2 regions of the Streptomyces sp. NPDC048419 genome follow, and region 1 is predicted to be linked to the other one. Evidence: riboswitches for the same ligand, from Rfam matches in the RefSeq annotation. Region 1 holds a riboswitch; the other holds the start of a gene.
What was found. A riboswitch is a leader RNA that binds a small molecule or an ion and turns the genes downstream of it on or off. The one in region 1 is predicted to bind cyclic di-AMP.
Positions count from the first base shown of each region.

Region 2: linked by a shared signal. The riboswitch ahead of ACGFYN_RS22005 (C40 family peptidase) and the one ahead of ACGFYN_RS04300 (NlpC/P60 family protein) in region 1 are both predicted to bind cyclic di-AMP.

Region 1 covers NZ_JBICXT010000002.1:72,934-87,060, forward strand. The annotation lists gene ACGFYN_RS04280 (LuxR C-terminal-related transcriptional regulator) at 1-651, shown strand, start outside; gene ACGFYN_RS04285 (NlpC/P60 family protein) at 655-1,722, opposite strand; gene ACGFYN_RS04290 (hypothetical protein) at 2,135-2,488, shown strand; gene ACGFYN_RS04295 (tellurite resistance/C4-dicarboxylate transporter family protein) at 2,466-3,440, opposite strand; gene ACGFYN_RS04300 (NlpC/P60 family protein) at 3,534-4,706, opposite strand; cyclic di-AMP (ydaO/yuaA leader) riboswitch at 4,714-4,884, opposite strand; gene pcrA (DNA helicase PcrA) at 5,284-7,800, shown strand; gene ACGFYN_RS04310 (M23 family metallopeptidase) at 7,858-9,390, opposite strand; gene ACGFYN_RS04315 (lipase family alpha/beta hydrolase) at 9,616-10,482, opposite strand; gene ACGFYN_RS04320 (cobalamin B12-binding domain-containing protein) at 10,838-11,248, shown strand; gene ACGFYN_RS04325 (DUF5691 domain-containing protein) at 11,404-13,023, opposite strand; gene ACGFYN_RS04330 (SWIM zinc finger domain-containing protein) at 13,088-14,127, opposite strand, start outside.
Region 2 covers NZ_JBICXT010000010.1:139,411-153,537, reverse strand. The annotation lists gene ACGFYN_RS22080 (LuxR C-terminal-related transcriptional regulator) at 1-624, shown strand, start outside; gene ACGFYN_RS22075 (PQQ-dependent sugar dehydrogenase) at 858-1,961, shown strand; gene pqqA (pyrroloquinoline quinone precursor peptide PqqA) at 2,005-2,145, shown strand; gene pqqB (pyrroloquinoline quinone biosynthesis protein PqqB) at 2,155-3,054, shown strand; gene pqqC (pyrroloquinoline-quinone synthase PqqC) at 3,066-3,785, shown strand; gene pqqD (pyrroloquinoline quinone biosynthesis peptide chaperone PqqD) at 3,782-4,054, shown strand; gene pqqE (pyrroloquinoline quinone biosynthesis protein PqqE) at 4,051-5,172, shown strand; gene bioD (dethiobiotin synthase) at 5,193-5,909, opposite strand; gene ACGFYN_RS22040 (adenosylmethionine--8-amino-7-oxononanoate transaminase) at 5,912-7,192, opposite strand; gene bioB (biotin synthase BioB) at 7,185-8,381, opposite strand; gene ACGFYN_RS22030 (8-amino-7-oxononanoate synthase) at 8,529-9,656, shown strand; gene ACGFYN_RS22025 (DUF397 domain-containing protein) at 9,698-9,925, opposite strand; gene ACGFYN_RS22020 (helix-turn-helix domain-containing protein) at 9,935-10,795, opposite strand; gene ACGFYN_RS22015 (ATP-binding protein) at 11,009-11,467, shown strand; gene ACGFYN_RS22010 (DUF6328 family protein) at 11,488-11,976, opposite strand; gene ACGFYN_RS22005 (C40 family peptidase) at 12,059-12,532, opposite strand; cyclic di-AMP (ydaO/yuaA leader) riboswitch at 12,536-12,747, opposite strand; gene ACGFYN_RS22000 (hypothetical protein) at 13,086-13,394, opposite strand; gene ACGFYN_RS21995 (ATP-dependent Clp protease proteolytic subunit) at 13,401-14,036, opposite strand.

The sequences.
Region 1 (14,127 bases):
CGCGTGGTCCTCGTCGACGACCACCGCATGTTCCGTACGGGAGTGCAGGCCGAGATCGGCCAGACCGCGCAGACCGGCGTGGAGGTCGTGGGCGAGGCCGCGGACGTCGACCAGGCGGTCACGGTCATCACCGCGACCCGCCCCGAGGTGGTCCTGCTCGACGTCCACCTGCCGGGCGGCGGCGGGGTCGAAGTCCTGCGCCGCTGCGCGGCGTTGATGGCCGACGCCGAGCAGCCCGTGCGCTTCCTCGCCCTGTCCGTGTCGGACGCGGCGGAGGACGTGATCGGCGTGATCCGGGGCGGTGCGCGCGGCTACGTCACCAAGACCATCACCGGCACGGACCTCGTCAACTCCATCTTCCGCGTGCAGGAGGGCGACGCCGTCTTCTCGCCGCGGCTGGCCGGCTTCGTGCTGGACGCGTTCGCCTCCACCGACGCCCCGCCGGTCGACGAGGACCTGGACCGCCTCACCCAGCGCGAGCGTGAGGTGCTGCGGCTCATCGCCCGCGGATACGCGTACAAGGAGATCGCCAAGCAGCTCTTCATCTCCGTGAAGACGGTCGAGTCCCATGTCTCGGCGGTGCTGCGCAAGTTGCAGCTGTCGAACCGGCACGAGCTGACCCGGTGGGCGACGGCGCGACGGCTGGTCTGAGGGTCAGATCACGCGCGTGGCGCCCGCGAACGGCATCTCGTCGATCGGTGCCAGCCGCACCGGTGCCGACGGGTTCGGGGCGTGGATCATCTGGCCGTTGCCGACGTAGATGCCGACGTGACTGATGCCGGAGTAGAAGAACACCAGGTCACCCGGGGCCAGTTCGGAGCGGGAGACACGGTGGCCGGCGTCGATCTGGGCGTAGGTCGTGCGGGGGAGGGAGATGCCGGCGGAGTTGTAGGCGGCCTGGACGAGGCCCGAGCAGTCGAAGGCGTTCGGGCCGGTCGCGCCCCACACATAGGGGCTGCCGAGCTTGGAGTAGGCGTACGAGACGGCGGCCGCGGCACGGGAGCCGGGCGCCGCGGCGGTGCCGGAACCGGGGGCCTGCAGACCGACGCGAGGGGCCGAGCCGGAGCGTGAGGCACGGTCCGTGCCGCCGCCGACGCCGAGCCGTGCGCGCTCCGCCGCGGGCAGTTGGGCCAGCAGCCGCCGGGCCACGTCCAGCTTCCCGGTGATCGTCGTCCTGGTCCGCCTCAGTTCCGCCTGCCGCGCCTTCAGCCCGGTCAGCTCGACGCGGGCGGCCCCGCGCAACTGCTCGATCTCCCGCAGCTGTTCGCGTACACCGGCCACGGCCGCCGCCTGCCGGGTGCCCGCCCGGTCGGCGAACTCGGCGCCCTCCAGGTAGCGGTCGGGGTCGTCCGACAGCGCGAGTTGCAGAGCGGGGTCGAGACCGCCGTCGCGGTACTGCGCGGCGGCCATCGAACCCAGCGCGTCCCGCGCCGAGTTGAGCTTGTCCGTCTTGCGTGCCGCCTCGTCCCGCAGCGTGGAGAGCCGGTGCTCGGCCGCGTCCGCCTTCTCCTTCGCGCCGTCGTACTTCTGGGTGGCGGTCTCCGCCTCCTGGTACAGCTTGTCCACCTTCGCCTTGACCTGCGCCGGTGTCAGATCGGGCTCCGCGTGTCCGGTGCCGTCGAAGCCGGTCGCGGTCGCCGCGCCCGCCAGGGCGATGGTGAAGGCGGTGCGGGCCGTACCGCCGCCGAGTGAACGCCGACCGGTCTTGCGGTGCGCTGCCACGTGGACAGCACGTCCTTTCGTAGGGCCGCCTCGCCCCCCGGCGGCTTTACGCGTCCGGCGGCGGCCCGCACAGGGGGAGCGGGCCGCCGCCGGACCTTCTCGGCGGTGGTGTCCGACTGCCGCCCCTGGCCCGGGCGGCGGTGGGGAGCCGGTCACCTGGGGCAGGACGCTAAACCTGACCGTGACCGTTCGGTGACACGAAGTGCGGAAGTGCCGCCGCCGGATCGCCGGGTGACCGTTTGCGACCGTGATCCAGGAGCCGTGCCGTCGACTTCACGCAGTGCGCTGACCGATGTGCGGGTTCCGGACCACGGCCGCGGGACGGACTGCTATGAGCCGCATATATGCACAACCGTTGAAAGGGCAGGCCGGTGTCGGACGCCCCATGCGTCCCTGTTTAAGCTCCAGCCCCATGGACGTACTCATCCATCTCTTCGTCGCCCTGCACATCATCGGCATCGCCGCGCTGCTCGGTGGCTTCCTCACCCAGCTGAAGGCGATGGGACAGGGCACGGCCCGCTTCGTCCCCGGCATGCTGCACGGGGCGCTGACGATGCTGGTCACCGGCGCGGTCCTGGTCGGCCTCAACCAGGCCGACGACCACGACGTCAACACCATCAAGATCGGCATCAAGCTGGCGCTGCTGGTGGTGATCCTCGGCCTGGTCTACGTGAAGCGGGACGACGAGAAGGTGGACAAGGGCCTGTTCGCACTGGTGGGCCTGCTCACCACGGCGAACATCTTCATTGCGGTGCTGTGGACCTGAGACCGGCGCGGACGTCCGCCGCGGCCCCCGCGGCGACGGCCACCCACACCGCCACGGCGATCCACAGCAGCACCTGCCCGGGCCCCTTCAGCCACGGGGCGTCCAGGGCCGAGGCGGCGGACAGCAGCGCCGCGGCCGTCATGCCCAGCGGGAACACGGTCGCCCAGCGGCGCGCGTCGTAGCGCAGCCGCGGCCGGGCCGCCTCGCCGACGAGCAGCACGGCGTACCAGGCCAGGTCGAGCACGAGCAGGGCCGCCGTGATTGAGCGCAGGACGCCGCGGTCGTCGTCGTTCCACAGGTACAGGCGCGCACTGTCCGCGGCGAGGAGCTTGGACCCGGCGAGCGAAGAGATGGCGAGCGCACCGCCCGCCACCCAGTGGTCCCCACGCCCCTCCGTCACCTGCCCCAGGTCGAAGCGGGTCAGCGCGACGCAGTACAGGACGAGCCCGAGTCCGAACAGCACGAGCGCCGTGTGCGCGAGCCATGCCGTCGCCTCGGCCCCGGCGAGCGTGGCGCCGAGCACCGCGAGCCCCTGCGTGGCCACGCAGCACAGGAACACCGATCCCGGCATACGGCGCTGCCAGTTCCGTACGACCTCGACGAGCAGCACCGGCCACAGCACGGCCGCCAGCGCGAGCAGGGCCTCGGCCAGGGTCGGCCGGCCGGCCAGGGAGAACCGGGCCCCGAGTACGGCGGTCGCCGCGACGGCGGTGAGCGACTGCGGCCTGCGCGCGTCCGCCCACCACCTCTCCCGGTCCCGCACCAGGCGCATGCCGAAGTCCGCCGCCAGACCCACCCAGGCCGCACAGGCCAGGACCAGGGCGATCCGCGACAGCACCGCGTGCTCCGTCAGATACAGACCGACCGACACGATGCCGGTGGCCATCACGGCGGCGCCCGCCGCCGGCGGACGCTGCGCCCACCAGGCGCGGAAGGAGGTCGGTCCGGACATGGGGCCGATGCTAGGGAGCGCGAGAGGTGTTGCGGGCGGGGCACGCGCGCGGGCGCGGCAAATTTACGCGCGGGGGAGTGCCCCGCGCGTGTCTCAGGCCGGCCGCACCACGCTGTGGATGATCGACGAGCCGGCGTAGTAGATCGACTCCTCGCGGACGTACGCGCCGGGCTTCGGGGCGTGGATCATCATGCCGTTGCCGATGTAGATGCCGACGTGGCTGATGTCGTCGTAGAAGAAGATCAGGTCGCCCGGCTGGGCGTCGGTGAGGGAGACCGTGGTGCCGGCGTCGACCTGGTCGTAGGTGGTGCGCGGGAGGCTGACGCCGGCGGCCTTCCAGGCGGCCTGGGTGAGGCCGGAGCAGTCGTAGGAGTCGGGGCCGGTGGCGCCCCAGACGTACGGCTTGCCCATCTGCGCACGGGCGAAGGCGAGCGTCTTCGCGGCCTTGGTGGCGTACGTGGAGTCGCTGGTGGAGGTGGATGTGGAGCCCGAGTCCGAGGACGAGCCGGAGGTGGAGCTGCTCGCCTTGGCCGCGGCCTCCTCCTTGGCCTTCTGCGCGGCCGCCTGCTTCCTGGCCAGCTCGGCCGCCTGGCGGGCGGCCTCCTCTTCCTTCTGCTTCTGGATCGCCGCGAGCCGCGCCTTCTCCTCGGCGTTCAGCTTCGACAGCAGCTCACGCGCGTCGGAGAGCTTCTTCTGCACCGTGGACTTGGCCGTCCGCAGGTCGTCCTGCGTCGCGGTGAGCGTCTGGAGGTCCTTGGACGCCTCCTGGCGCTTCTTCATCGTCGCGGACTGCTCGGTGAAGTAGTCGTCGACCGCGCTCTTCTGACGGGAGGTCATACGCCCCATCAGCTGCGTCTGGTCGAAGTAGTCCTGCGGGGAGTCGGCGAGCAGGAAGGTCGCCGTGTCGGGCGCGGCGGCGCCGGTGCGGTACTGGGCCGCGGCGAACGTGCCGAGCTGCTCGCGCTCGTCGTTGAGCTTCTGGGTGCGCTCGGCGACGTCGGTGAGGAGGGTGTCCACGCGCTTGCGCTGCGTCGTGGTCTTCTCCTTGGCCGCGTTGTACTTCTCGGTGGCCGATTCCGCCTGACGGTAGAGGTCGTCGACCTTCTTCTCGACCTCCTCCACGCTCGGCTTGCCGTCGGCCACGGGGGCGGCGTTGGCCGACTGGGACAGCAGGGCCACGGAGGTGAGCGCGGCCGTGGCGAGAGCGGGTGTGCGTATGCCTGCGACGCGTGAACCTGAGGGGCGCGACTTGCGGTGCGACGCCAAGGGAGGCGACTCCTTCCACGTTCCGCCTACCGGGTTAGCTGTCGGGTTCGGGCGGGTGGTTCGGAAGGCTTGCCCTACGGTCCGGGCCCTGTGCGGGAGTCGGACCGATTCACCCCGGGAACGGTGGGTCCCCGGTTCCGGATACGCGGTGGCGCGCCGGATTCGGCGGAGGCCGCGCGGCCCGGCGACGTTCGCCGGTGGGGGTCGTACGGCCTGCCCGGAACCGTAGCCAACTCGTGTGACCCCTGTGAAGGTTGATGTTCGATATGCCCGATACATTTTCGTGACCTTTGGTCGAGGCGTCACCGGGCGCGGTCCTTCCGGAACGATCTGCGCGGATGCGTGCCGATTCTGGCCGGACTGGTGTTGTGTGCCCGGTTCCGGGAGCTGACTTCCGGCCGGTCGCGGTCAGGTGCGGGGCATTGCGGACTGCCCTCGAGTGATTGCGGAACGTGACGATGCGGCCCTGGACGGCAGCAGGCCACGGGGCGGCTTCCGGGCACGCCATCTCACCGATCCGGCGAAGTTCCCGGGGTGGCGGCGGGCTGTCAGTGAGGCGCCCTAGACTCGGAAGGCGATGAGCAGCCTCTTTGACGACAGCTTCCTGGCGGACCTCAAAGCCCCTCGCGGGCACGAGGGGGAGCCCCCGCCGCCGCCCGAGGACGATCATGTACCGGAGCCGGTTCCGGACGATCTGTTCGGTGGGAAGTTCGACGTGCCGCCGGACCGGGACTCCTACTACCGCGACGGCGCCCCGCGTCCGGCGATCGACGCGGCCGCCCTGCTGGACGGGCTGAACGAGAACCAGCGCGCGGCCGTCGTCCACTCCGGCACGCCCCTGCTCATCGTGGCCGGTGCCGGCTCCGGCAAGACCCGTGTGCTCACCCACCGCATCGCCCACCTGCTCGCCGAGCGGAACGTGCACCCGGGCCAGGTCCTCGCGATCACCTTCACCAACAAGGCCGCGGGCGAGATGAAGGAGCGCGTCGAGCACCTCGTCGGCCCGCGCGCGAACGCGATGTGGGTGATGACCTTCCACAGCGCGTGCGTGCGCATCCTGCGCCGCGAGTCGAAGAAGCTCGGCTTCACGTCGTCGTTCTCGATCTACGACGCCGCCGACTCCAAGCGCCTGATGGCCCTGGTCTGCCGTGACCTGGACCTCGACCCCAAGCGCTACCCGCCGAAGTCCTTCAGTGCCAAGATCAGCAACCTGAAGAACGAGCTGATCGACGAGGAGGACTTCGCCGCGCAGGCCGCTGGGGGCGCCTCCCAGGCTATCGGCTCCGGGGGAGGGTTCGAGAAGACCCTCGCCCAGGCCTACGCCATGTACCAGTCGCGGCTGCGCGAGGCGAACGCCCTCGACTTCGACGACCTGATCATGACCACGGTCAATCTGCTGCGCGCCTTCCCGGACGTCGCCGAGCACTACCGCCGCCGCTTCCGGCACGTCCTCGTCGACGAGTACCAGGACACCAACCACGCCCAGTACGCGCTGGTGCGCGAACTCGTGGGCACGGCGGCCCACGACGAGGACGTACCGCCCAACGAGTACGACCTGGCGCCCGCCGAACTGTGCGTCGTGGGCGACGCCGACCAGTCCATCTACGCCTTCCGCGGGGCGACGATCCGCAACATCCTCCAGTTCGAGGAGGACTACCCGGACGCGACGACGATCCTGCTGGAGCAGAACTACCGCTCCACGCAGACCATCCTGACCGCGGCCAACGCGGTCATCGAGCGCAACGAGTCCCGCCGCCCCAAGAACCTGTGGACCAACGCGGGCGCGGGCGCGCGCATCACGGGCTACGTCGCCGACACCGAGCACGACGAGGCCCAGTTCGTCGCCGACGAGATAGACCGTCTCACGGACGCGGGCGACGCGAAGGCCGGCGACGTCGCCGTCTTCTACCGCACGAACGCCCAGTCCCGTGTCTTCGAAGAGGTCTTCATCCGCGTCGGCCTGCCCTACAAGGTCGTCGGCGGCGTCCGCTTCTACGAGCGCAAGGAGGTCCGGGACGTCCTGGCCTACCTGCGCGTGCTGGCCAACCCGGAGGACTCGGTCCCGCTGCGCCGCATCCTGAACGTCCCCAAGCGCGGCATCGGCGAGCGAGCGGAGGCGATGATCGACGCCCTCTCCCAGCGGGAGAAGATCAGCTTCCCGCAGGCGCTGCGCCGCGTCGACGAGGCGTACGGCATGGCGGCGCGCTCCGCCAACGCCGTCAAGAAGTTCAACACGCTGATGGAGGACCTCCGTACGATCGTCGAGTCCGGCGCGGGCCCGGCGACCGTCCTGGAGGCGATCCTCGAACGGACCGGCTACCTGGCCGAGTTGCAGGCGTCGACCGACCCGCAGGACAAGACCCGTATCGAGAACCTCCAGGAACTCGCGGCCGTGGCCCTGGAGTTCGAGCAGGAGGCGGGCGAGGGCGAGGAGCCCCCCGGGCTCTCCGACTTCCTGGAGAGGGTCGCGCTGGTCGCCGACTCCGACCAGATCCCGGACGAGGAGGAGGACGGCTCCGGAGTCATCACCCTGATGACCCTGCACACCGCCAAGGGCCTCGAGTTCCCGGTCGTCTTCCTGACCGGCATGGAGGACGGCGTCTTCCCGCACATGCGCGCCCTCGGCCAGACCAAGGAGCTGGAGGAGGAGCGCCGGCTCGCCTACGTCGGCATCACGCGCGCGCGTGAACGGCTGTATCTGACCCGGTCGTCGCTGCGCAGCGCCTGGGGCCAGCCGTCCTACAACCCGCCCTCCCGGTTCCTGGAGGAGATCCCGGCCCAGCACGTCGACTGGAAGCGGACGGGCGCCACGTCACCGGTCTCCTCCGGCCCGGCGTCCGGTGTGGCCGCCTCCCTGTCGTCCTCCCGCTCGCGCTCCTCGGCCTCGGGCGCGTCCGGCTTCGCCACCAGCCGCGCCTCCGACAAGCCGGTGGTCTCGCTGGCCGTCGGCGACCGGGTCACCCACGACCAGTTCGGGCTCGGCACGGTCGTCGCCGTGAAGGGCACGGGTGGGAACGCCGAGGCGACGATCGACTTCGGCGACACGAAACCGAAGCGGCTGCTGCTGCGGTACGCACCGGTGGAGAAGCTGTAGGCGCTCGCAGGTGAGCCCCCGCTCAAGGGCGGGGGCTCGCAGGGAAGTTCATCAGGTCTACGTCGGGTCGAGCCCGTGGCTGCGCAGCCACGGCAGCGGGTCGACCGCCGCACCGCCGCCCGGCCGGACCTCGAAGTGCAGGTGCGGGCCGGTCGAGTTGCCCGAGTTGCCGGAGTACGCGATCGGCGTGCCGGCCTTCACCTCCGTGCCGGAGGAGACGCGGTAGCTGGAGAGGTGGCAGTACCACGTCTCCGTGCCGTCCTTCGCGGTCAGTATCAGCATGTTCCCGTACGCGCTGTTCCACTGCGTACGGACGGTGCCGTCGGTCGCGGCCATCACCGTCGTGCCGTACGAGACCGGGAAGTCGATACCGGTGTGCACGGACATCCAGTTGATGCCGGCCTGGCCGAAGTAGGCGCTGAGCCCCTTCTGGGTCACCGGCAGCACGAACTTGGGGCGCAGCCGCTCCTTGCGGGCCGCCTCCTCCGCCGCCTTCTTCTTGTCGGCCGCCTGCTGGGCCTTGAGGTCGATGCGCTCCTGCGTGCGGCTGGCCCGGTCGGCGAAGTCGTCGGCGCCCGCGGACAGGCTCTGGAGCTGGCTGTCCAGCTTGTTGTTGGCGGAGGACGGCTTCACCGCGTGCGCGTCCGACGCGGTCGTGGCGGTGTCCTTGCCCTCGCTGAAGGTGCCGACGGAAGCGGCGGCGATACCGGCCACACCCATCACACAGGCCGAGGGCACGGCGATGGTCAGCAGCGCGGAGCGCTTGGCGGGGGCGCGGCGGCGGGAACGGGACGCGTTGCGCGCGGCGGCACGCGAGGGCGGAACCGGCACGACCTCTTCCTGGTCGTCCAGCAGCGGTGCCACGGCGGGGAGTTCACCGGTGGAGCCCAACTCGCCGTCGTCCTGGGCGTGTTCCTCGTACGGGCTCTGGTCCCCGTACGGGCTGTGGTCGGTATGCGGGTCCTGGCCGGAGTACGCGTCCTGCTTCGGGTACGCGTCCTGTCCCGTGTACGCGTCCGGCTCGGTCTGCTCGAAGACGGTGGTCGACTGCTGGTCGAACGGTTCTCCGGGCTGCTCGCCGGCGGAGTTCCACTGCGTCGCGTCGTACGTGCCGGTCTCGAAGGTCTGCGTGCCCCATTCCCACTGCTGGGTCTGGTCGGCCGCGTGGCCCTGCTGATCGGGCTGGAGCCAGGCGCTCGCATCCCACTGGCCGGAGACGTCATGGCCGGTGGACTGCGCCGGGATCACCGGGAGCGGCTGCTGCTGGTAGCCGGCGGGCCAGGCGTTCGTCTCGTAGGCGCCGGTGTCGTATGCGGCCTGGTGCCCGGCCGCGTACGCGTCGTAGTGCACGGTCTGGTGGTGGCCCGTGCCCCACTGGGACGCGTCGTAGGAGCCGGTGCCGTCGCCGGGGAGGCTACCGAAGAGGGGGTCGGCGTCGAAGGTCGCCGTTGCGGTCGGGTGCCCGCCGGTCGCAAAACCGTTGGCGTCGTAGTCGCCGTACGTGGTGAAGTCGCCGTACTGGGCCTCCTGCGTGCCATAGGGCGCGAAGTGCGCCGAGGCGGCATCGGAAGCCGGGGTCGGGGTGGTCATGGTCCCCGACGGGTGACGGTCGTTCACCAACTTCTCTTTCGCCTCGACAACAGGGGCTGCCAGAGCAGTGCGGCGACTGTACCCGGCGGTATACGGGCGCGACAATCTTCAACTGGTTTCGGTCGCGCAGGAAACGGGCATTCGGCCGTGTTTCGGCGGAGTGCGGACGCGGCCTTGGCCGTGTGTTCGAGCGCTGTTCGATGTGAAGTCTCTGAGGGGCGCCTGTCACGCCACTGTCAGGCCGTCGGCGTGGGCGGCGGCTTCGGCTCCCGTTCGCTCGGCGTCGAGGGCCTGGCGTATCCCGGTCGCGACGGCGGGGTGCACCGGCAGGGCCAGATGCCCGATCCCGCTCACCTGAACGTTCTGCACCATCAGGTCGGGGTGATCGATACAGGCGGTCTCCAGCGGGTCCATCAGGTGGTCGAGGTCGCTCCAGAAGCTGACGAAGTGCGTACGGCAGCCGGGTGCGGGCCGGGTCAGCTCCTCGAGCAGCTCCGAGCCGGGGCGCATCTGGCGCACGATCGGGTGCGCGTTGGCCAGCGGCACCACCCGGGTGCCGGAGTGCGGGGTGCCCAGCGTGACCAGGGTGCGGACGCGGATGTCGCCGCCGAGCCGCTGCGCGTAGTACCGCGCGATCAGCCCGCCGAGGCTGTGCCCGACGATGTCGACCTGCCTGCTGCCGGTGCGCTCGCAGATCTCCTCTATGTGCCGGCCGAGCAGTTCGGCCGCGGTACGGATGTCGCAGGTCAGCGGCGAGTAGTTGAGCGACTCCACCTGGTGCCTGCCGTGCTGGGCGAGGCTGCGGCGCAGCAGCACGAAGACCGAGCGGTTGTCGATGAAGCCGTGCAGCAGGACGACCGGGGGCTTGGTCTCGGTCGGCAGCTGCGCGGCGCCGTCCGGCGTGGGGAGCGGGGCCGACGCTCCCCGGCGCTCCGTGGTGATGCCGGTGGGATAGAGAAGGAGGTGGCCCGCGAGGATCGCGAGCTCCAGGGCGGTCGCCTTCAGCAGGGCCAGTGAGAGCCCCGCCAGCCTGCCCGGATGCAGCCTCTGGCAGAGGGGTGGAAAGGGCAGTGCTGCCCTGGTGACCTTCATGGCCGACCTCCTGTCGGCACGCAGGAGGACGCCTCTGTCCCCCGTGTGCCCTCGTGGGAAGCCGCGAGGACGGCGGTCGACGGCCCAGTCCTGCCGTCGTCGACGCACCGCACCGCCACGGCCCGCGCTCCCGCGGTGCCGTGCTGCGGCGACCTCATTGCGGCTCCTGTTGCGCGAGCTCCCGCCGGAACGCCGCGCGGTGAACGTGTCCCATCGTGTGATTTCCCCCTCGGTCTGGACCGCGAAACTGCCGGTTGCGGGATGCTGGGGATAACGTTCGTTCACTTCCCTGGTGGGCGCGGGTACCTCTGTACCTGTCGGTAGGGATGAATGCAGTCGCTTCATGGAGGCAGTGATGGGTGTGGCAGCCGGTCCGATCCGCGTGGTGGTGGCCAAGCCGGGGCTCGACGGCCACGATCGGGGAGCCAAGGTGATCGCGCGGGCGCTGCGCGACGCCGGTATGGAGGTCATCTACACCGGGCTCCATCAGACCCCCGAGCAGATCGTCGACACCGCGATCCAGGAGGACGCCGACGCGATCGGGCTGTCCATCCTGTCCGGCGCGCACAACACGTTGTTCGCCGCCGTGATCGAGCTGCTCAAGGAGCGGGACGCGGAGGACATCCTGGTGTTCGGCGGCGGGATCATTCCCGAGGCGGACATTCCGCCGCTGAAGGAGCTGGGTGTCGCGGAGATCTTCACCCCGGGGGCCACGACGCAGTCGATCGTGGACTGGGTGCGGGGCCATGCGGGGCAGCCCGCGTAGGTCTTGGGCGGTGCGGGCGTTGTCCGGTGCGGGTCGGGTGGGGTGACCGGCCCTCGGGGCTCCGCACCCGGACCCCCGGTCGACCCTGCGGGTCTCGTCCTCGAACGCCGGACGGGCTGGATGGTGCCGGCCAGGGCAGAGGTCGTGCCGCAGCCCTATGCCGCTCCCAGTTCCTCCGCCATCGCCTTGCGCAGCCGCAGCGTGGTGACCAGTCGCTGGAACGCCTCCGCCCAGTAGCCGCCGGCGCCCGGTGACGCGTCCTCGTGTTCGTCCGGTATCGCGAGCAGGCCGTCGAGGCGGCTTGCCTCCGAAGGGTCGAGGCAGCGTTCGGCCAGGCCCATCACTCCGCTGAAGCTCCATGGGTAACTCCCCGCGTCCCGCGCGATGTTGAGCGCGTCGACCACCGCCCCGCCGAGCGGTGCCGTCCAGGGCAACGCGCAGACTCCGAGCAGCTGGAACGCCTCGGACAAGCCGTGTGCCGCGATGAACCCGGCGACCCAGTCGGCCCGTTCGACGGTGTCCAGGGTGCCGAGCAGCTTGGCGCGCTCGGCCAGCGACACCGCACCCGGACCGCCGGCCTCCGGGGCGGACGGGGCGCCGAGGAGCGCGCGGGCCCACTCGGGGTCCCGCTGCCGCACGGCCGCCCGGCACCAGGCCGCGTGCAGTTCGCCCTGCCAGTCGTCGGTGACCGGCAGCCCCACGATCTCCCGGGGCGTACGCCCGCCCAGCCGCGCCGACCAGGTCGCGAGCGGTGTCGCCTCCACCAACTGGCCGAACCACCATGACCGTTCACCCCGTCCTGCCGGAGGCTTGGCCACGACACCGTCGCGCTCCATGCTCGAGTCGCACTCGTGCGGCGCTTCGACCGTGATCGTCGGTGCGTCCTGGGTGTGGTCGACGGCCACGCACGCCGCGGCTCTGACCGCCATCCGCGCGGCGAGTGCCGAGCCCGGCAGCGCGGAGAGCAGCTCGGCCGCCGTCGCCCGGACGTTCCGGCTGCGGTCGGACAGTGCCTGCTCCAGGAAGGGTTCGTCCCGCGGGCCGAGTCCGGTGCGCAGCGAGTCCAGGAACATCAGACGGTCCTCGGCCCGCTCCGTGCTCCACGTCGTCGACAGCAGTTCGCGGGCGGCGCCGGGCTCACGGGCGCGCAGGGCGGACAGCAGCGCGACCCGCTCGGCGAACAGGCCCTCCTCCCACAGGCGCCGGGTGTGCTCGGCGTCCTCGGGGTCCGGCAGGGCGGTGCCCCCGCCCGGCGTCGCGCGCAGGGCGAACCGCCAGTCCGGGTTCAGCCGGGCCAGCCACACCGCGCGCGGGCCCGCGAAGGCCAGCGCCGCGGGCCGCAGATCCGTGCGTCCCCGGGCCGCGTCCAGCAGTGCGGGCAGCGCCTGTGGGGGTGCCGCGAAACCGCGGGTGTTCGCCGCCGCGAGCCACTGGGGCAGCAGCTCCATGAGGTCCGGTGCCGTACCTCTGCGGCCGCTGCCCGTGCCGGGGCGGTCGGCCAGCAGCAGCGCGAGCCTGCGGGCCGCCGCCGCGGGCAGCGCGGGCCGCGGGTCCTCGGCAGCCGGCTCCGGCCGCCCGGCGGCGCGGGCGGGCCGCAGTCCGGCCCGCCGCCGTACGGTCTCCACGGCTGCCGCGTCCAGCAGCGCCAGCGGCGCTTCCCGCCCCGGCGCACCGCCCGGCGGGGTACGTCGCTCCGTCCCGAGCAGGGCTGTGGTGACGAGCTCTTCCCAGGCGCCCGGCGCGGGCGCATCCACAGGTGCGGGCGTCCTGTTCATGCGGTTCCTTTCCGTGGAGTGCCGAGGAGGAGACAGGGGCCGGGGATGCCGGCGGTTCGGGTGGTCAGCACAGCGCCACCGCCTCTCCCGGCTTCTCCGGCCAGGCCGTCAGCGGGGTGAAGCCCCGGTGGCCGCACTCGCCGAAGACCTTGACCGGGGCGCCGCCCGACAGGGCGACGAGGCGCCACAGGCCGGGACGGGAACGGGCGGCCGGGGTCAGCGGGAGCGCCGTGTCCCCGTCCGCGTCCGCAAGCTGCCATGAGTCACCGTCCGGGATCGGTACCACCCGGTCCAGGGTCACCGGCACGGAGTCCAGCCAGGGGTCGTTCCGCAGCGCCTCGCCGTAGCGTGCCGCCGCCTGGGCCGTCGTCACTCCCGGTGGCCGTGTCGCGTCGGGTGCCGGCGGCGCGAACTGCTCGCCCAGGGCCGCCCGCAGCTGGCCGGCGCCCGGATAGGCGGACACCTCGGCGTCCAGGGCCAGCCCGACGGGCAGCGCGAGCTCGGGTGCGCGGCCCGCGGCGCCGTAGGAGAGCAGCAGTGCCGTCCGGTCCGAGTCGGTGCCGTGCAGCCAGATGCGGCGGGTCGTCAGGCGGGCGTCCGCCGTGTCGTACTGGGCGAGGACCAGCCAGCGGTCGCGCAGCGGCGGGCCGTCCGCGGTGCCGGACAGGCCGATACGGCCACGGACCGTCGCCGCCAGGCCGTCCGGCAGGTCTTCGCGGTGCAACCAGCCCTGGTCGAGGAGATGCAGCAGCGCGCACTCCTCCAGCAGGCGCACCGGCCAGCCGGGCCCGGACGACGGGATGGACCCCAACTCCCGCACACGGGCGGCCAGTCCGGAAGCCTGGGCGTCGACCATGCGGGCCGCCGTCTCCTCCCACAGCCCGTAACCCGCCTGCTCCGCGCTTGCCAGGCCGCCGCGCAGCAGGTCCGCCAGGCGCTGCTCCAGCTCGGTCGCCCCAGCCGTCACCCGCTCGGCACGGCGCTCCGCCCGGCGCCGCGCGGCCTCCGGATCACCGGAGCCGGGCGAGGCACCGGCCGCGGGCGCCCCCCGCTTCTGCTCGGCACGCTGTCTTCTCCCCGCCAGCCACTGCTCCGCCCAGTCCG
Region 2 (14,127 bases), on a different contig from region 1:
CTCGCCACCCCGCACTACGTCGAGGCCGCCGTCCGCACCGGCGACACCCGCGTCGCCCGGGCCGCCCACGCCGACTACCACCGCTGGGCGAGCGCCGTGCGCAGCCCCGACGAGCTGGCCCTCAGCGCCCGCTGCCGGGCCCTGCTCGCCCCCGGCGCCGAGGCCGTCGAGCACTACCGCACGGCACTCGACCTGCACGCGCGCGGAGCCCGCGACTTCGAACGGGCCCGTACGGAGCTCCTGTTCGGCGGCGCACTGCGCCGGCTGCGGCACCGTACGGAGGCCCGGGACCGGCTGCACAGCGCCCTGGAGGCTTTCGACTGCTTCGGCGCCCCGCACTGCGCGGCACAGGCCCGCGCCGAACTCCGCGCACTCGGGGCGCCCGCCGTGCCCGCACGCAGCGGCGACGACCCCACCGCACGGCTGACGGCCCAGCAGCTCCTGATCGCCCGCATGGCGGCCGACGGCGCCACCAATCGCGAGATCGCCGCACGCCTCGCCCTCAGCCCCCGCACCATCGACCACCACCTGCGGGGCGTGTTCGCCCGGCTGGGCATCCGCGCACGGATCGAGCTGGTACGACTGCTCGGCGACGGCGACGGCGACGGCGACCCGGTCCGATGACATCGCGCCGCGGCGACCGGGCCGATCTCAACTCGCCGTGTCCTCCTGCCCGGCCCGCACCTCTTCGCCCTACCTGGGCGCTCACCCGCCTGGCTCATCCGAATGGCAGATCAGTCGTTCATCGGCATGATCTCAATGCGGAGTACGGGGACAAAACGGAAATAGTCTGCTCTTCGCGAACGTGCGGACACGCCGCACCACGGCTCACACGAGGAACGACGAAGGGTGTCGACATGCCAGTGCCAGGCCGCTCGAGGCGGCGTCCCTCCCGGTTCGCCCTCGGCGCCCTCGTAGCGTCGGCCGCGCTGCTCGCGACCACCACCGGCCCGGCCACCGCCTCCGCCACCGAGCCCGACGGCGGCGGCCCGTCCGGCATCAGCACGTTCTCGACGGGCTACCAGACGCCCTGGGACATCACGTTCATGCCGGACGGCCGCTCGGCGCTGGTCACCCAGCGGCTCGACTACCAGGTCTTCCGGCTCGGTCCCGACGGCAAGAAGACACGCGTCGGCGAGGTGCCCAACACGGTCCCCGAGCCCTACGACGACGGCCCCGGCGGCCTGCTCGGCGTCGCCCCCTCACCGACCTGGGACGGCAAGAAGGACAAGCAGGTCTTCTTCGCGCACACCACGAGGACCGAGACCCGCATCGTCAGGATGGACTACGACGGCAAGACGCTCAGCCACTACAAGGTGCTGATCAAGGGCATCAAGCGGATCGGCAACCACAACGGCGGCCAGATCCGCTTCGGCCCCGACGGATACCTCTACGTCACCACCGGCGACGCCTACACGCCGCAGCTCGCACAGGACCGCAAGTCGCTCAACGGCAAGATCCTGCGGATCACCAAGACCGGCGCCGCGGCCCCGGGCAACCCGTTCGGCGACCGGATCTACAGCCTCGGCCACCGCAACCCCGAGGGCCTCGGCTGGGACCGTAACGGCAATCTCTGGGAGACGGAGATCGGCGACCAGACCTGGGACGAGCTCAACCTCATCAAGCCGGGCGGCAACTACGGCTGGCCCGCCTGCGAGGGCGGCTGCGACAAGCAGGGCATGACCAACCCCAAGGTGGTGTTCTCCCCGAAGTGGGGCGTGCCCGCCCAGATCGCCGTCGTACGCAACGTCCTGTACGTGTCGTCGCTGCGCGGCAAGCGGCTGTGGCGCATCCCGATCGACGGCGACAGCGACCGCCTCGGCACGGCGGTCGACTTCTACCCGGGCCAGTACGGCCGCCTGCGCGCCCTCGCGGTGGTGCCCGGCACGGACGACCTGCTCATCGGCACCAGCGACGCCGGATACGGCAAGGACAAGATCCTGCGCCTGTCCATCAAATGACCCCCGCCCCACATCGAGCACTCCGGGAAAGGACACCCCTGCCATGAACGAAGTCACCGAACAGCTCAGGCCCGTCGAGCAGAGCCCCGCGCAGGAGCCGGACGGCGCCGTCTGGCAGACCCCCTCCTACGAGGTCGTCGACACCGCACTCGAGGTCACCGCCTACTCCCTCAGCTCACGCTGAGCCGGCGCCATGCTGCTGCTGGTACTCGGCACCGCCGCCGGTGGCGGCATCCCGCAGTGGAACTGCGCGTGTCCCAGCTGTTCCGGGGCACGCGCGCATCCGGACCGGCGCCGCCGTCACGCCTCGCTCGCCGTACGCACCCATGACGGCCGCTGGTACCTCGTCAACGCGACCCCCGACATCGGCGACCAGATCGAGAGCCGGCCCGAACTCCACCCAGGACCCGGCCCCCGTCAGACACCGGTCGCCGGACTCGTCCTCACCGACGCCGAACTCGACCACACGCTCGGCATCGCACGGCTGCGTGAGGCCGACGGCATCGAGGTGGTCGCGACGGGCCCGGTCCGCCGGGCGCTCCTGGACCGTCTGCACCTCGGCGACGTACTGGCGCCGTACACCCGCGTGACCTGGCGCGAGCTGCCCCGGCACGGCGCCGGACCACTGGACCCCGGCACCTCGGGCCTGCAGATCAGCGGCATCCCCGTGTCGGGCAAGCGCCCGCGGTACGCCGCCGACGCCGCGGCCGACGACGCCTGGGTCGTCGCGCTGCGGCTGTACGACCCCGTCTCCGGCGCGACCGCGCTCTACGCCCCGGCACTGGCCGCCTGGCCGGACCGACTCCAGCAGGCCGCCGAGGAGGCCGACTGCGTCATCGTGGACGGCACCTTCTGGGACGACGAGGAACCCCGCCGTACGGGCATCTCCGAACGCACCGCCACCGGCATGGGCCACCTGCCCGTCGACGGGCCGGACGGCACCGCCGAACGCCTCGCCCGCCTCTCCGCGCGATGCCTCTACACGCACCTGAACAACACCAATCCCCTCGTCGACCCGGCGGCGCCCGAGCACAAGCGGCTCGCCCGGCTGGGCCTCGAGGTGGCGTCGGACGGGATGGAGATCGAACTGTGAGCACGGCAGCACTGCTTACGTCCGCCCCGCTCGCGGAGCCCTGGAGCGCCGCGGAGTTCGAGGCGCGACTGCGTGCGGTGGGGGAGGAGCGCTACCACGACCGCCACCCCTTCAACCTCCGTATGCACAGCGGCGATCTGAGCCGGGAGGAGCTGCGCCGCTGGATCGCCAACCGTTTCCACTACCAGCGCCACATCCCCGTCAAGGACGCGCTGATCACCGCCAAGCTGGACACCTCCGCACTGCGCCGGATGTGGCTGCGGCGCATCCAGGACCACGACGGGCAACAGGAGGGCGAGGGCGGCATCGAGCGGTGGCTGCGGCTCGGCGAGGCGGCCGGTCTCGACCGCGGGACGCTGCTCCGCGCCGACACCGTGCTGCCGGGCGTACGGCTGGCGGTCGACGGATACGTCAACTTCTGCCGGCTGCGCCCGCCCCTCGACGCCGTCGCCGCTTCGTTGACCGAGCTGTCGGCCCCGGACCTGATGCGCACCCGTATCGACGCCTTCGAACGCCACTACACGTGGATCGAACCCGAGGGGCTCGCCTACTTCCGGACCCGGGTCTCCCAGGGACGGCGCGACAGCCGGGAGGCGCTCGACCTGGTGCTCGGCTGGGCCCGGACCCGGGACGAGCAGGAACGGGCCGTGGCCGCGCTGCGGTTCAAGTGCGACGTGCTGTGGTCGCTGCTCGACGCCGTGGACCAGGCGGGCCGCCGGAGGGAGGCGTGAGGCGGGCCGCGGTGACCGACTGGCGGCCCAGGCTCGCGCCCGCGATCGTCCTGCGGCACGACCGCGCCCGCGACACGGACCTGTTGCTGCTTCCCGAACGCGTGGTCATCCTGCGGGGCGCCGCCGGGGCGGTCGTCGGCCTGTGCGACGGGACGCGCAGCGTGCGCGACCTCGTCGACGAACTGGCCGGCCGCTTCCCCGATTCGGCCGTGGCCACCGACGTCCCTCCTTTCCTGGAGGGGATGCGCAGGGAGGGCTGGCTCCGTTGACCGCGGCCGATCCGGCGCCCGCGCGTCCCTGGGCCCTGCTGGCAGAACTCACCCACGCCTGCCCGCTCCACTGCGGGTACTGCTCCAACCCGCTGGAGCTGACACGGCGTTCGCGCGAGCTGAGCACCGGGCAGTGGGCGCAGGTGATGTGTCAGGCGGGCGAGATGGGCGTGGTGCACACCCATCTCTCGGGCGGCGAACCGCTGTTGCGGCGTGACCTGGAGGAGATCGTCGCCGCGGCCGAGACCGCCGGCATCTACACCCAGCTGGTCACCAGCGGCGTGGGCCTGGACCGTGCCCGGCTGTCCGCGCTCGCCGCGGCCGGACTGCGCAGCGTCCAACTGTCCGTCCAGCACGCCGACATGGACGCCTCCGACCGGATCGCCGGACGCCGGTCCTTCGCCGACAAGGAGCGGGCCGCGGCGCTCGTGCGAGCCGAGGGTCTGCCTCTCGGCCTCAACATCGTCCTGCACCGCGAGAACCTCGACGCGATCGACGGCGTCGTCGAACTCGGCCTGTCCTGGGGCGTGGACCGCGTCGAGCTGGCCAACGCGCAGTTCTACGGCTGGGGCCTGCTCAACCGCGCCGCGTTGCTGCCCACACGGGACCAACTCGCCCGCGCACAGGCAGCCGTGGAGCGATGGCGCGAGCGGCTCGCCCCGGACGGCCCCGCCCTGGTCTGGGTCGTCCCCGACTACTTCGACGGCGTGGCCAAGCCGTGCATGGGCGGTTGGGGGGCCGTCTCGCTCACCGTCACCCCGGACGGCACCGTCCTGCCCTGTCCGGCCGCGGCCACCCTGCCGGACCTGGACCCGCCGAACGTCCGAGACCACCCGCTGACGTGGATCTGGGACCACTCCAGGGCCTTCACCCGCTATCGCGGAACCGACTGGATGCCCGACCCCTGCCGCGGCTGCTCCCGCCGCGAGGAGGACTTCGGCGGCTGCCGCTGCCAGTCCTACGCGCTCACGGGCGACCCCACCCGCACGGACCCGGCATGCCATCTGTCCCCGGACCACGCCCTGATCCAAGCCCTGACGGAGGAGAACGCGGACGGCAGGCCGCCGATCGTGCGCAGGGCACCGACCCGCCCGGAGACGGTCGGACACGCCCCCTGACCGGAACGCTCTCGCCGTGGTCAGGGCGCCTCGCGCACCTGAAACGCCTCCGCGTCCCAGACCCCGTCCAGCCGCGGAGCCAGCCAACTCCGGGCAGCCGTGCGGAAGTCCGCGGGCTCCAAGGCCGCCGCTCCCGCGGGCAGCGCGCCCAGCAACGGTGCGTCCGTGACGTCCGGGAGGTCTGCCAGGTTGCAACGGGAGGCCAGATCGGGGGAGGTGGGCCAGCTGCCGATCACCATGCCCAGCAGGTCGAGCTTGCGGGCCCGTAGTTCGCGTGCCGTCAGCTCCGACGTGTTCAGGGTGCCGAGACCTGGCGACGTGACCACCAGTACCGGGGCGTGCAGCAGCGCGGCCGCGTCCGCCAGGGTGCCGCCCGCCGGGTCGAAGCGGACCAGCAGACCGCCCGCTCCCTCCACCAGGACCAGGTCGTGCTCGGTGGCCAGCTTGGCGGCGGCCTCGGCGACGTCCTGCGGATGCACCGGGGTCATCCCGGCGCGCCGCGAGGCCGTCCCCGGCGCCAACGGCTCGGGGTAGCGGGCGAGTTCGGCCGTAGTGACGGCGCCCGCGAGGCGCGCGACCTCGGCGGCGTCGCCCGGCTCGTCCGGCCGTACACCGGTCTGCGCGGCCTTCAGGACGGCCACCGTCCGGCCGGCCGCGAGCGCGGTGGCCGCGAGCGCCGCGGTCGCGATCGTCTTGCCGACCTCGGTGCCCGTACCCGTGATCATCAGGATCGGCATGTTCATCCTTCCCGTGCCGCCGCGCACACGGCGCGCGCGATCCGTGCCAGGTCCGCGTCCCCGGTGACGTACGGCGGCATCGTGTAGATCAGGTCGCGGAAAGGGCGCAGCCACACGCCCTCGCGAACGGCCGCCTCCGTCGCGGCCTTCATGTCGACCTCGTGGTCCAGCTGGACGACGCCGATGGCGCCCAGGACGCGTACGTCCCGCACGCCCGGGAGATCGAGCGCCGGTGCCAGCCCGGCCCGCAGCCCCGCCTCGATCCGTTTGACCTCGCCCAGCCAGTCCTGGCCCAGCAGCAGCTCGATCGAGGCGCAGGCGACGGACGCGGCGAGCGGGTTGCCCATGAAGGTCGGGCCGTGGGCCAGGACCGGCACCTCGCCCCGCGAGATGCCGTCGGCCACCTTCGGCGTGCACAGCGTCGCCGCCATCGTCAGGTAGCCACCGGTCAGCGCCTTGCCCACGCACATCACGTCCGGCGTCACGGCCGCGTGCCCGGCCGCGAACAGCGAGCCCGTACGGCCGAATCCGGTCGCGATCTCGTCGAACACCAGCAGCACGTCATGCGCGTCGCACGCCTCGCGCAGCACCCGCAGGTAGGCGGGGGAGTGGAACCGCATCCCGCCGGCGCCCTGAACCACCGGTTCCACGATCACCGCGGCGAGTTCGTGGGCGTGCTCGGCGACGGCCGAGCGCAGCTGCTGCGCGTACGCCTCCTCGTACTCGGCCGGAGGCGCGTCCACGAACACCTGCCGGGGCAGCACCCCGGACCACAGTTCGTGCATCCCGCCCTCGGGGTCGCACACCGACATGGGCTGCCAGGTGTCGCCGTGGTAGCCGCCGCGCCAGGTCAGCAGCCGCTGCTTGCCGGGGCGGCCCAGTGAACGCCAGTACTGCAGGCACATCTTGACCGCGACCTCGACCGACACCGAACCGGAGTCGGCGAGGAAGACATGCTCCAGGCCGTCGGGCGACATGTCGACAAGGAGCTTCGCGAGCCGGACGGCGGGCTCGTGCGTGAGCCCGCCGAACATGACATGGCTCATCCGTCCCAGCTGTTCGCGCGCGGCCTCGTTGAGCACCGGATGGTTGTAGCCGTGGATCGCCGACCACCAGGACGACATCCCGTCGACCAGCTCGCCCGAGCCGTCCGCCATCCGCAGCCGCACCCCGCTCGCCGACTCCACGACGAGCGGTTCGGCCCGGCCGGGCATGGGGCCGTAGGGATGCCACACATGCCGCCGGTCCAGCTCCAGCAGTTCGGGGACGGGCAGGTCAGGCATTGGGCGCGAGGTCCGTTCCGGCACCGCGGCGGCGGACGGCGACCAGGTCGGAGCGCAGCTCGCCCGCCGCGGGCGCGCCGGCGGCCGTACCGCACACGCCGCCGCCCTCGTGGGACCCGCACCCGGCGTCCTCGTGGGACCCGCAGCCGGCACCGGCGTGCGAACCGCACCCGCCGCCCGCCGTGGCCCGGTGCTCCGGCAGCGTCACCTGGCCGGCGCCCTCCACCTCGAACCCGGCGTCCGCGATCATCTCCAGGTCGGTCTGGCCGGCCTGGCCCTCGCTGGTGAGGTAGTCGCCGAGGAAGATCGAGTTGGCCAGGTGCAGGGCGAGCGGCTGCATGGTGCGCAGATGCACCTCGCGGCCGCCCGCGATGCGCACCTCGACGTCCGGGCACACGAACCGCACCATCGCCAGGATCCGCAGGCAGCGCTGCGGGGTGAGGTGCCACTCCGTGGCCAGCGGGGTGCCCTCCATCGGGATCAGGAAGTTCACCGGTACCGAGTCCGGGTCCAGCTCGCGCAGCGAGAAGACGACGTCCACCAGGTCCTCGTCGCTCTCGCCCATGCCGGCGATCAGACCCGAGCAGGCGGACAGCCCGGCCGCGTGCGCCTTGGACACCGTGTCCACCCGGTCGGCGTACGTGTGCGTGGTCGTGATGTCCGCGTACGTCGACTCGGACGTGTTCAGGTTGTGGTTGTAGGCGTCCGCGCCCGCCTCACGCAGCCGCTCGGCCTGGCCGTCGGAGAGGAGACCGAGACAGGCGCACACCTCGACGCCCTCGTTCTCGTCCTTGATCGCCTTGATCGTGCCGGCGACCCGGTCGATGTCCCGGTCGGTCGGACCGCGCCCGGACGCCACCAGGCACACCCGCTTGGCGCCGCCGGCCAGTCCGGCGGCGGCGGCCTGCGAGGCCTGTTCGGGCTTGAGCCAGGTGTACTTGAGGATGTCGGCCTTGGAACCCAGCCGCTGGGAGCAGTACGAGCAGTCCTCGGGACACAGGCCCGACTTGAGGTTGACGAGATAGTTGAGTTTCACCCGTCGGCCGAACCACTGCCGGCGCACCTTCCCGGCCGCGGCCACCACATCGAGCACGTCGTCGTCGGAAGTGGCGAGAACGGCCAGAGCTTCCTCGCGGGTCGGCAGCTCGCGCCGAAGCCCCTTGTCCACCAGCGTGTTCAGCAGGTCCATGAGAGCCGATCCTGTCCTACCGACCCGCTTCGGGCCAAGGAGAGAAGGAACAACAGAGTCACTTCGTCGTGTGTGTATTGCCACATCATGGGGTGGCGCCGGTCCGGCTAGTGTCTGTCCACTGCCTACAAAAGCCCCGGAGGAGTCATGGCGTTCGGCTGGATCGACGAACAGGCGGAGCAGCGCCGTCGCGCCGGACTCGTACGGACCCTGCGGCCGCGTCCGGCCGGCTCCCCGCTGCTCGATCTGGCGAGCAACGACTACCTGGGTCTCGCCCGCCATCCCGAGGTCGTCGAGGGCGCGGCCGGGGCGGCGCGGACCTGGGGCGGCGGCGCGACCGGCTCCCGGCTCGTCACCGGTACGACCGAGCTCCACACGGAGCTTGAGCGCGAGCTGGCCGACTTCTGCGGCTTCGAGGCGGCCCTGGTCTTCTCCTCGGGTTACGCGGCCAACCTCGCCGCGGTCGCCACGCTGGCCCCGCACGGTTCGCTGATCGTCTCCGACGCGGGCAACCACGCGTCCCTGATCGACGGCTGCCGGCTGGCCCGGGGCGCCAAGCAGGTCGTCGGGCACGCCGACCCGGAGGCCGTGCGCAAGGCGCTGCGGACGTACGAGGGCCCGGCCGTCGTGGTGTCGGACACCGTCTTCTCGGTCGACGGCGACGCCGCCCCGCTGGCCGAACTGGCCGCCGCCTGCCGTGAGCGCGGCGCGGGACTGCTGGTCGACGACGCCCACGGCCTCGGCGTCCTGGGCGAGGGCGGCCGCGGTGCCGCCGACGCCGCGGGACTCGCCGGCGCCGACGACCTCGTCGTCACGGTCACGCTGTCGAAGTCGCTCGGCAGCCAGGGCGGAGCCGTCCTCGGTCCGGCCAAGGTGATCGACCATCTGGTCAACGCGGCCCGTACGTTCATCTTCGACACGGGACTCGCGCCCGCCGCGGCGGGCGCGGCCCTCGCGGCCCTCCGGCTGCTGCGCCGCGAGCCGGAGCGGGCGGCACGGGCGCGCACGGTGGCCGCCGAGCTGCACGCACAACTGAGCGCCGCGGGTCACGAGGCGGTACGCCCGGACGCCGCGGTGGTCTCGGTACGCGCGCCCTCCCCGGAACAGGCCGTGCAGTGGGCGGCCGACTGCGGTACGGCAGGCCTCGCCGTGGGGTGCTTCCGTCCTCCTTCCGTGCCCGACGGCATCTCACGGCTGAGGCTCACCGCCCGTGCTGACCTCTCCGAGGCTGAGATCGAACGCGCTGTCCTGGTGATCGGCGAGACGCGACCATGAGTCGGCGTGACACGGTCGTGTGCCGCGCGATGCAGGACTGATCAGGACACGAGTGCGGCCGTGAAGTCCGTCCAGCTCTCGGGGGAGAAGAGCAGGGCGGGACCGCCGGGGTCCTTGGAGTCGCGCACGGCGAGCAGCCCGGCCAGGGGCCCGGAGCACGGACGCGCCGTTTCGACGCAGTTGTTGGCTCCGGTGCTGTAGCTGCTGCGCAGCCACCGCACACCGTGCAGATCGGTACTGGAAGGTACGTGCCGAGGCATTGCGGACATGGTGCCTCCTTACGCGCCGTCACCTATCGCGGCGATGTAATCCAACGAGTCCTCGGGCGAAAGGGCGTGGAACTGGAGGTCGTTGAAGGCCTCGCTGTAAGCCCGGAGGTCTTCTTTCCGTTCGAGGTAGAGGCTACTCGTCAAGTGGTCGAGAACAACCACGTCCAGATCAGAAGTGCTCGAAAATGAGAAGATTACGAAAGGCCCGGTGACGCCGACGTGCGCGCCGGCGCCGAACGGCAGTACCTGCAACCGCACTTGGGGAAGGTGCGCCGAATCCAGGAGTCTCCGCAGCTGACGCGCCATGACGTCGGGGCCGCCGACCTCCCGGCGCAGCACCGCCTCGTCCAGCACCGCGGTCAGTCTCAGCGGCGGGTCGGAGCGCAGCACGTCCTGCCGGGCCAGTCGCACTTCGACCAGGGCGTCGAGCCGCTCGTCGTCCAGTCCGCCGACCGCCGCGCGGGTCACCGCACGTGCGTACTCGGGCGTTTGGAGCAGACCGGGCACGACGGACGTCTCCAGGGTGCTCATCGCGCTCGCCTGGGACTCGAGGCTGATGAAGTCGCGGTAGGTGGGCGGCAGCACCCCGCGGTAGGCGTGCCACCAGTGATGCCGACCGCCGCTCTCGTCGGGCCCCGCCAACATCAGCAGTAACTCCCGCAGTTGGGCGTCGGCGACGCCGTAGACGTCGAGAAGTAACCGCACATCGGCCGGTTTCACCCCGCTGGCGCCCGTCTCGATCCGACTCACCTTCGACTGGTGCCAGCCCGCGAGCCGGGCCGCCTCACCGCTCGTGAGGCCCGCACTCGCGCGCAACTCACGCAGTTCGGCGCCCAGCTTCCGGCGACGCACCGCGGGACCGTGCTGCATGAGCTACTCCTTACTCCTTCCGGGCCACCCAAATACGGTCTCCCGTCGCAGAGTTCACCGCATCGAGCGACAGATATATGCATATCTTGGTGGATCGCCACCCGTGACAGGCGCAGTAATGGCACTCTGGCGACGAAGCACCAGTCCGGGACCGTACTCGAACCATCCGCTCCGTGTCGGACTCCGGCCCCGTGGGAAAGGGACGACCGCGCCATGGCAGACCATCTGGAAGCATCCGTCACTCTGCCGAGCGAACCCGCCTCGGTCTCCGCGGCCCGCGGCTACGTCGTCGACACGCTGGCGGAGTGGGGGCTTCCAGCGAGCAGCGACACCGCCGAGACCGTCCGGCTCATCGTCTCCGAACTTGCCACCAACGCCGTACAGCACACCTTCGGGCAGTCACCCACCTTCACGGTGGACATCGAGCTCCACCGTGACGAGGAACTGCGCATCGGCGTCACGGACTCCCACCCCCGCTTCCCGAAGCGCCTGCCCGCCGCCGTCCAGCAGGACAACGGCCGGGGCATGGTGATCATCCGCTGGCTGGCCGCCGAGTGTGGCGGAAGACTGCGGGTGCGGCCCACCAGGGAGGGCGGCAAGACGGTCTCCATCGAACTGCCCTGGACCGCCCCGGCGGAGCCCGTGACGGCAGCCGGGCAGCAGGAGCCGTAGCCGAGCGGCGGCCGGTGGCCCTAGTCGGACGCGGCCGCACGGCGCACCAGCCGGGGCAGCAGGCCCCACAGTCCGAGGCACACGCAGAGGGTTGCCGTACCCGCGGCCGCACCGGCGGCCCGGCTGTGCGTGGTCACGTCGACCACCAGCAGCACGGAGCCGGTGAAGGCGAACATCAGCACCCCCATGCCGACCGTGGCCAGCCGCGACGAGACCTGCACGATGTGCGGCTTGGCGCCCCGCCGGAAGAGCGAGCGGTGCAGCGCGGCGGGCGCGGTGAACAGCGCGGCCGCGAGGACCGTGAGCAGCAGCGTGACGACGTACGTGGCGCGCTGGAGCGAGTCGAGCGACGGGAAGCGCTGGGTGAAGGCCAGGCTCAGCAGGAAGGCGAAGAGGATCTGCACTCCGGTCTGGACGACACGCAGCTCCTGCAGCAGCTCGACGAAGTTGCGGTCGGCGCGCTCGAGCGGCGTCTCGTTGCGCGCGGTGCAGCGACGGTGCTCGGACATGGCATACGGGTATCCAGCCAAGCCCGGGTCAGGCCCCGCGGGGGCGACGGCAGGTCAGGTCGCCGCCGCCCCCGCGGGAGAGTCAGCTGACCCGGCCGTACCAGACGCTCCTCGTCCAGATCTTCTGCAGCTTCACGACGTCGCCCGTCTTGGGGGCGTGCCAGATCTTCCCCTTCCCGGCGTAGATGCCCACGTGGTAGACGCTGGAGCCCGAGTGGAAGAACACGAGGTCTCCGGCCTTGCGGCTCTTCGCGGAGATGTGGTGGGTCCGGTTGTACTGCTGGGCAGCCGTGCGGGGCAGCTTCTTGCCCGCCTTCTTGAACGAGTACAGCGTGAGCCCGGAGCAGTCGAACCTGCGCGGCCCTATGGCTCCCCACCTGTACGGGGAACCCTTTTTCGAGGCCGCGATCTGAAGTGCCTTCGTCGCCGGCGTGGCGGCCGCGGCGTCGGAGGCGACACCCGGGACCACGATGGAGCCGCCCACTGCGGCGATGGTGAGAGCCGAGGCGGTGCCGGCCCGGACCATGAGCGACGGGACACGATTGAGCGCAGTCATGCGCAACCCTTCGTCAGCCGCCTGTGAAGGATGACCTGTCGGATTCGGGCTGGCGAAGTTGCCCGGCCGCTGACGCGGCTTCACCCCAAGGGCTGCTCGACCCGGCCATGGCATGACCGTTCCGGCGACCCGTTGTGCTTGGGTCCTCCACTCCTGCCGATCCACTCCTGTCGACCAGTCATCCGGGCGGCGGCAGGACTCGGCGTCCGCCCGGATCGCCCCGCCGCTGCGGCGGGGGCTTGTCGTCAGACAGGGATCTTCGTCTATCGATGTCCGAAAATCCCAATGGAACCGGGGATTTGTGTTGTTACTCACCACTCGCCCGTTCGGGTGGACACCCCTGTGTTCGAACGGGCGTTGAGGACCCGGACGAGCCCCGGACCAGCACCGGACTGCTCCATTCCGCCCTGAGTCCACGCGTGTTGCGCAACTGGAACCGTCGAAAAATTGGAGGTCCGTCTACGCCAAAAGGCGGTACCTCATTTGGTCCGTTTAAGGGCGGGTCCGGACACCTCGCCGCCGGAGCGGGGTCTCCGGACCGTCCGAGGCCGCGTCAACTGTCGGGGTGCGGGGGCACGGTGACCCGGGCGCTGCGCCGCTCTCCGTCAAGGACCCGCAGTGCGCGCCCCAGCGTCGGCGCGTGCAGTTCGGTCTCGCCGCGCTGGTGCATCAGCGCCAGGGCGTCGCGCAGCTCGACCGCCTTGCCCACCAGCGCCTGCGCGGCCCGCAGCCCGCGGTAGGTGTCCTGGTCGTACGCCGGGTTGATGCGACCGAGCAGGTCGACCGCGTCGAGGTAACGGTCGATCAACTCCCCCTCGGCGCGCGTGAGGGCGGGCAGCGGAGGCAGTTCGGGTGGGAGCACCGGCGCTCACCGCCCGGTGGGCGGCGCGAGGGTGGCGTTGCGGCTGGTGACGATGCGGTCCACCAGCCCGTACTCCAGCGCCCCTTGGGCGTCCAGGATGTGGTCGCGCTCGATGTCGGCGCTCACCTGCTCATGGCTGCGCCCGGTGTGCCGGACCAGCATCTCCTCGAGCCGGGCCCGGGTCCGCAGCATCTCGTCCGCCTGGATGGCGAGATCGCTGGCCTGGCCCTGCACCGGTTCGTACAGCGCCGGCTGATGGATCACCACACGTGCGCCCGGCAGGGCGAGCCGCTTGCCCGGTGTGCCGGCCGCCAGCAGCACCGCCGCCGACGAACCCGCCTGGCCCATGCAGATCGTCTCCACCTCGCAGCCGACGAACTGCATGGTGTCGTAGATCGCCGACATGGCCGTGAAGGAGCCGCCGGGGGAGTTGATGTACAGCGAGATGTCCCGGTCCGGGTCCTGGTACTCGAGGTGCATGAACTGCGCCATCACGTCGTTCGCCGACGTGTCGTCGATCTGCGTGCCGAGGAAGACGATCCGCTCCTCCAGCAGCTTCGAGTACGGATCCATCGTCTTCTGCCCGGCGCTGGTGCGCTCGGTGAACTCGGGCAGGACGTAGCGGGCGGACGGTCGGGTCATGGCATACCCCTCCTCGCGGCAGAGCGGTCTCTCGCTGAGCGGTCTCTCGCTGAGCGGTGTCTCGCGGAGCTGTCTCTGTAAAAAATGTACA